Regions from separate parts of the Bordetella genomosp. 11 genome, predicted to be linked through region 1. Evidence: predicted binding sites of a transcription regulator. Region 1 holds the regulator's gene; the other holds the start of a gene.
The links. The regulator FliA, encoded in region 1, starts transcription of late flagellar genes. The targets are predictions, from matches to a motif close to CTAAAGTTTNNNNNNNNNNNGCCGNTA.
Positions count from the first base shown of each region.

Region 2: a site for FliA is predicted at 1,166-1,192, ahead of CAL28_RS29690 (FlxA-like family protein). Genes of this name have one in related genera too.

Region 1 is NZ_NEVS01000004.1:1,110,069-1,113,443, reverse strand. Features, by position in the region: gene motA (flagellar motor stator protein MotA) at 1-98, opposite strand, end outside; gene flhC (flagellar transcriptional regulator FlhC) at 298-891, opposite strand; gene flhD (flagellar transcriptional regulator FlhD) at 914-1,237, opposite strand; gene CAL28_RS12585 (RNA polymerase sigma factor FliA) at 1,660-2,415, shown strand; gene CAL28_RS12580 (FliC/FljB family flagellin) at 2,673-3,375, shown strand, end outside.
Region 2 is NZ_NEVS01000002.1:122,843-126,217, reverse strand. Features, by position in the region: gene CAL28_RS07125 (solute carrier family 23 protein) at 1-1,117, opposite strand, end outside; gene CAL28_RS29690 (FlxA-like family protein) at 1,336-1,782, shown strand; gene CAL28_RS07115 (histidine phosphatase family protein) at 1,883-2,524, shown strand; gene CAL28_RS07110 (SDR family oxidoreductase) at 2,564-3,334, opposite strand; gene lpxO (lipid A hydroxylase LpxO) at 3,355-3,375, opposite strand, start outside.

The DNA of each region.
Region 1 (3,375 bases):
TCGAAAGGCTGGTACAGCGCGCCCAAATGGCCGCCCAAGGCAACGAAGCTGCCGATGACGGACGCGATCACCACAAGATAACCAATAACAATCAGCACATCAGGCCCCTGCCAAGCGTAGATGTATTACACGAGCGTCCATGATCCCCCGAGACCGTCGCCGCGAAAGCGCGGTTTACGGGTAATTTTCAGGGGCATTTGGGGTTATTGGAGCGGCGCCGATCCGGGAACGCCGGGCCGCCGCCCGGCGCTTTGCCCCGCACGCGCATGGACCGGGCATGCCCGGTCCGGTGGTCCTTCATATCCCGATGGCATCGACCGCGGCAGCAGGAGGCTGAACGGCGCGACGGCTGGCGCGTTCCTTGGCCGCCGCTCGGGTCTTTCCGGCGCGGGGGGGCGGGCGGCAGATCGCGCAGACGAAATCGGCGCGCGGATCGTGCGCGTGGGCGATGAAATGGCCGCCGCACTGGCGGCATTCCGACAGCTGCAGCATCTTGCCGTCGAAGAACCGCACAAGCATCCAGGCCCGGGTGAAGCTCAGCACGGGCTCGCCCTGCTCCACATCGGTCACGCCGGCATGTTCGAGGTACAGGCGATAGGCATCGATGATGGCCCGCACGCCCTTGCTGCCGGTATGTTCGTTCAGGAACTTGTAAACGTTGTAGAACAACGACGAATGGATGTTCGGCAGCCAGGTCATGAACCAGTCCACCGAAAACGGCAGCATGCCCTTCGGGGGCGAACAGCCGCGGATCTCGCGGTATAGCCGTGCGAGCCGGTCGTGGCTCAGGCTGGTTTCCGACTCCAGGACCTGGAGACGGGCGCCGAGACTGATCATGGCACTGGCCAGCAGAATCTCGTCGGCTTCTTGGGAAACGCTTCTAATAGCCATGACCGTCGCAGGATAAGAAGGATCAGGCCAACTGTTCGACCGGCTGCTTGGCCAGCAGAATCGTGGCGTGTGCCTGCTGCAACGCGCCGCCCAGGACGTCGTGCGTCAGGGCGGACAGCAGGCTGTAATCGTCGAAGCGGAAGCGGCACAGCAAAGAGCTCGAGCTCGCCAGCTTGACCAGTTGTGCCGGGGAAAGTCGCATCAGGATGTCGGCCACTTGCTCGCTGAAGCCCAAGCGAAACATGGACGCTGCATAGTCGTCGCGTAGCATGCGCTGCGCGAGGAGCAGGTAGGACAGGTTCACTTCGCGAATGTCGGCGAGCAACGTGTTCTCAGGCTGTTTCATCGGATATCCCTTGTCACTATTACAGTTCTGTCCTGGGCCAGCCGGCCCGCGCGCCGGATCTGGTTACTATACGTATGCAATAAATCTCAAAATATTTCTTTTGTTCCCACAAGTCATACAATTTACCATGTGCAATGTCATTTTGTATGTCAGGCATGACAAATCTTTGTCATTCGTGAAATATCGCACCGATGGGACATATATAGCAACAAAGACTTTTGAGAGTGTAAGGCAATTCCGTAAACAAGCATTAGAAAGCTTGTGTCTTTGTGCCAATGAACTGGGCCGAAAACCGCACAATGCAGGCTGAAACGTGGGTACACCTTGGATGCTTTCCGCCGCTTCGTAACAATTGAACATGTCGCGTACAGGCAACAAAGCAAATGTGGTGACGAGACGCTCCAACCTTCTAGCCGACCGCAATGTCCCCTTCCGAAGATCGCCTGGCTGAATATGCGCCCCTGGTGCGCAAGCTGGCCCTGCAGCTGCTGGCACGCCTGCCGGCCAGCGTGGAACTGGACGACCTGATACAGGCCGGAATGATCGGCCTGCTGGATGCGGCGCGTCGCTACCAGGAGGTGGCCGACGCCCAGTTCGAGACCTACGCTACCGCGCGGATCCGGGGCGCCATGCTGGATGAGCTCCGCAACCAGGATTGGCTGCCCCGCAGCGTGCGCAGCAAGGCCAAGCGCATAGACCAGGCCGTGGCGCAACTGACACAACAGTTGATGCGCCCGCCCAGTGAAGCGGAAATCGCCGCGCACCTCGATCTGCCCCTGGCGGAATACCACCAGCTGCTCTATGACGCCCAAGGCGCCCAGATCGTCCATTACGAGGACTTCGGCAGCGAGAACGGCGCCGACGCCCGGGACGGCGACTGGGCCGCGGGCGCCGCCGAAAGCGGCACCTGCGCCAATCCCCTCGATAGTCTGCTTGCCAGCGACTTCCGCCAGGCCTTGGCGCAGGCCATCGACGCCCTGCCCGACCGCGAAAAGCTGCTGTTATCGCTGTGTTACGAGCAGGGATTGAACCTGAAGGAAGTCGGCGCCGTCATGGGCGTCACCGAGGCGCGCATCTGCCAACTGCGCTCGCAAGCCATGTCGCGCCTACGCGCCAAGCTGAAGGATGGCGCCTGGCAGCAGTTGCCGGACGACGTCCGTATCGCCTACGTCGCCTGAAACAGCCGCCCCCCTGGGCTGCACCGGGCCTGCATATTCATTGCAATACATGTCAGCCCATCCGCGGGGCTGTCTTGCAGGCGCCGACGCGACAGTCGGAAATTTTTCGCTGTCCATCACCCTAAAGGTTTACTGAAGCTTGCCGTTACCCAGTCAGCGGCGCGGCATGCGGCCATCACCTCCGGTGGACGATTCCGTGCCCGCAGGGCGGCCTGGCTGCCCGGTTTGAAGAAGCCTTTCTCTCTTGGGAGCTATTCATGGCTGCAGTAATCAACACCAACTACCTCTCGCTGGTTGCTCAAAACAACCTGAACAACTCGCAGTCGGCCCTGGGCTCTGCGATCGAGCGCCTGTCCTCCGGCCTGCGTATCAACAGCGCCAAGGACGACGCCGCCGGTCAAGCGATTGCAAACCGCTTCACCGCCAACGTGAACGGCCTGACCCAGGCTGCTCGTAACGCCAACGACGGCATCTCCATCGCGCAAACGACGGAAGGCGCCCTGAACGAAATCAACAACAACCTGCAGCGCATCCGCGAACTGACGGTTCAGGCCCAAAACGGCACGAACTCGTCGTCGGACCTGTCCTCGATCCAGGCTGAAATCAAGCAGCGCCTGGACGAAATCACCCGCGTTTCGCAGCAGACCCAGTTCAACGGCGTGAACGTCCTGGCTTCCAACCAAAGCCTGAGCATTCAGGTTGGCGCCAACGACAGCCAGACCATCGACATCAACCTGAAGCAGATCAACGCTTCGACGCTGGGCCTGGGCACGTTCGACGTCACCAAGACGGTCGACACGACCAACATCACCACGACGGCGACCACGCAACTGGCTCCGGCCACCGTCAGCGTGACCGACCTGAGCTTCACCGACACGAACACCGGCAGCACCTGGGCCGTCTATGTCGACGACACCGACGCCAACAAGCTGTACGTGTCGAAGGACGGCGGCAGCACGC
Region 2 (3,375 bases), on a different contig from region 1:
CGGCGATCAACCCGAACACGACCACGGACATGCCGCCCAGCACAGGGCCGGGAATGGTCTGGATCAGGGCGCCGAACTTGGGCGAAAACCCCAGGAGAATGGCGATCAGGGCCGCCACCGCGAACACCACGGTGGAATAGATCCGGGTCACCGCCATGACGCCGATGTTTTCGGCGTAAGTCGTCACGCCCGTCCCCCCTACCGCGCCCGAGACCATGGTGGCGACACCGTCGCCGACGAAGGCGCGTCCCAGGTAGCGATCCAGGTCGCGCCCGGTCATGGCGCTGACCGCCTTGATGTGGCCCAGGTTTTCCGCGACCAGGATAATGGCCACCGGTATCAGCAGTCCCATCGCGGAGGCCTGGAATACCGGGGTGGCGAAATGCGGCAGGCCCAGCCATGCCGCGTGCGCCACGCCGGAGAAATCCATCGGCTTGCCCAGCCCCAGACCGTTGGCGCAAATCGCATAAATGATGCAGGCCAGTATCAATCCGGCCAGGATGAGCAGTCGCTGCAGCATGCCGCGCGTATACACCGCGATGCCGCCCACGCACAGTATCGTCACGACGGCCATGGCCGCATCGAAGCCGGATGCCCCCATGGCGCCTTTGGCGGCGACCGGCGCCAGGTTCAGGCCGATGACGGCCACCACGGCGCCCGTGACGACCGGCGGCATCAGCGCCTCGATCCAGCGCGCGCCGCCGCCCGTGCCGGCGCTGGCCGTCCATACCAGCACACCGATCAGGGTATAGGCCAGCCCGCAGAGGATGATGCCGCCCAGGGCGACACCGATATTGGGATTGGGGCCGGCGCCGGCATAGCCGGTCACGGCGATCACCCCGCCGATGAAGGCGAAACTGGAGCCCAGGTAGCTCGGCACCCGGCCCCCGACAAAGACAAAGAAAATCAGCGAACCGACGCCGGACATCAGAATGGCGACGTTGGGGTCGAACCCCATGAGCAAGGGTGCCAGCACGGTGGAGCCGAACATGGCGACCACGTGCTGCAGGCCCATCGCGACGGTCTTGGGCCAGGGCAAGCGTTCATCGGGCGCCATCACGGCGCCGGGCGCCATATCGCGCACCAGGCGCCAGCGCGGGAAATACGATCCGGACATACCTTCCCCTCGGTTATGTATACAAGGCGGCCGCAAGTTTATCGGGGCTCAAGTTTTTAGGGTAGCGTGCCGTTACTCATCCATGGCGGACCGCCGTCGACGTGAGATCGACGGACCCAGTCCTGGCGTGCGCCGGCAGGCGCCTTCCGGCCGGCCGACGCCGACCGGAAGGCGGCGTGCGCGGGGCTCGGGTCATGCCATCTTCCCAGGAAACGGACATGACGATTTCGGTGATTACTTCCACACTGGCGTCCGCCTACGGCTCGACGCTGCTGGGACCGCGCGCGCTGCAGAACAACAGCACCGCGCCGGACGACGGCAAAGCGGCCTTGAACGGCGATGCGTCCACAGCGGGCGGCAATGGCACGCCCTCGGCCGGCGGCCAGCGCACCAGCACGAACTTCCAGGCGAGATCGGCGTCTGCTACCCCGGCGCCCAGCGACAGCGGCGGCGACGACGCCACCAGCCAGACGATCAAGCAGCTGGAACGGCAGCTGCGCCAGGTGCTGCAGCAGATCCAGCGCCTGCAGGCCAGCTCGATACCCGATGAGCAAAAGGCCCCCCAATTGCAGGCGCTGAACGCCGAGGCGGCAACGCTGCAGGCGCAGATCTCGGCGCTGATCGAGCAACAGGTCCAGGCCGCCAAGGGCGTGACCACGGCCTGAACGGCGGGCGCGGGTTTTTTCGCGGATACTATCGGGTTTTCGGCGCCCGCCGCATGGCGGTTGCCGCAAGCTTCCTATTCCTCGAACGCTTTCCTTTGCCATGACAGAAATCTGGCTGATCCGCCACGGAGAAACCGACTGGAACCGGGCGCGCCGCCTCCAGGGATGGAAGGACACGCCGCTGAATGCCCATGGCCTGAACCAGGCCCGCCTGCTGGCCGAGCGCTTGGCGCAGGACGCGCGCAACGGCCCCTTCGACGCCTTGTACAGTAGCGACCTGCAGCGCACCCTGCAGACGGCCGAGCCGGTCTCGACACGGCTGGATTTGCGGGTGCGGCCGGAACCCGGCCTGCGCGAGCGCTGCTACGGCGTGCTGGAAGGCATCGCCATGGACCGGCTGGATGTCGAACAGCCCGAGGCGTCCGCCGCCTGGAAAAGCCGTGAACCCGATCGCGCCCTGGATGGCGGCGAAACGCTGCGCCAATTCCATAACCGCATCGTCGCCACCATCGACGACATCGCGGAACGCCATGGCGAGGAACGGGTGCTGGTCTTCACCCACGGCGGCGTACTGGACATCGTCTGGCGCCACGCCCACGGCATACCGCTGACGCATGCGCGCGACGCGGCGCTATTGAACGCGGGCGTCAACCGGCTGGCGGTGGACAACAGGCGCTGGCACGTCATGGGCTGGGGCGACGTTACGCACATCGCGGCGCTGGCCGCCGACGACATCGTATAGGCGCCATAAGCGGCAGGGTCCATGCCGCCGCGGCCTGTCTTATCGCGGCCCGCCTTGCCTGGGCTTGCGCGGCGCGTTGCGCGCCAGGCGATCGTATAGCGCATCGGGCAGCAGCCGCATCAGCTTCGCAGCCACGCCCATCTGCCAGGGAATCACTCGATAACTGTGCCCGCGGGCGATGGCCGTGGCGGCGCGCGCCGCGAAATCGTCGGCTTCCATCAGGAAGGGCATGCGATAGGGGTTGTGCTCGGTCATCGCCGTGCGGATATACCCCGGCGCGATCGTGACCACACGGATACCGTCGCGCGCCAGCTCGGTGCGCAGGCTTTCGCAATACACGGCCACCGCTGCCTTGGAAGCGCTGTAGGCGCCCGCTCCGGGCAATCCCCGCACCCCCGCCACGCTGCCGATGCCCACCAGCCGCCCTGCCCGCGCCCGGCGCATGCCGGCGATGAAGGGTTCGAAGGTGGCGACCGTGGCCAGCAGATTGGTCTGGACGATGGACTGGAAGACGTCGAAATCTTCCGCTTGCTGGGTAAGCGTGCCGGCGCTGATGCCGGCGCTGGCGATCACCACATCCACCGTACCGCCACAGCGCGAAAGGAAATCGGCCGCCGACGCATGCAGCGCCGCGCGGTCGCGCACGTCCATCGCGTACCAGGAGTGCTCGCCGGGCAAGGTCGACGCCAATTCACGCAGGGCATCCTCGCGCCGCCCTACCAGCCCCACGCGCGCGCCGCGCCCCGCGTAATGCCGCGCCAGGGCGCGGCCCAGGCCGCTGCTGGCGCCCGTGATGAAAACGTGGCGCAAGGCCGGCGCGGAAGATGGCATCAGGGCCAGAAGATCCAGGC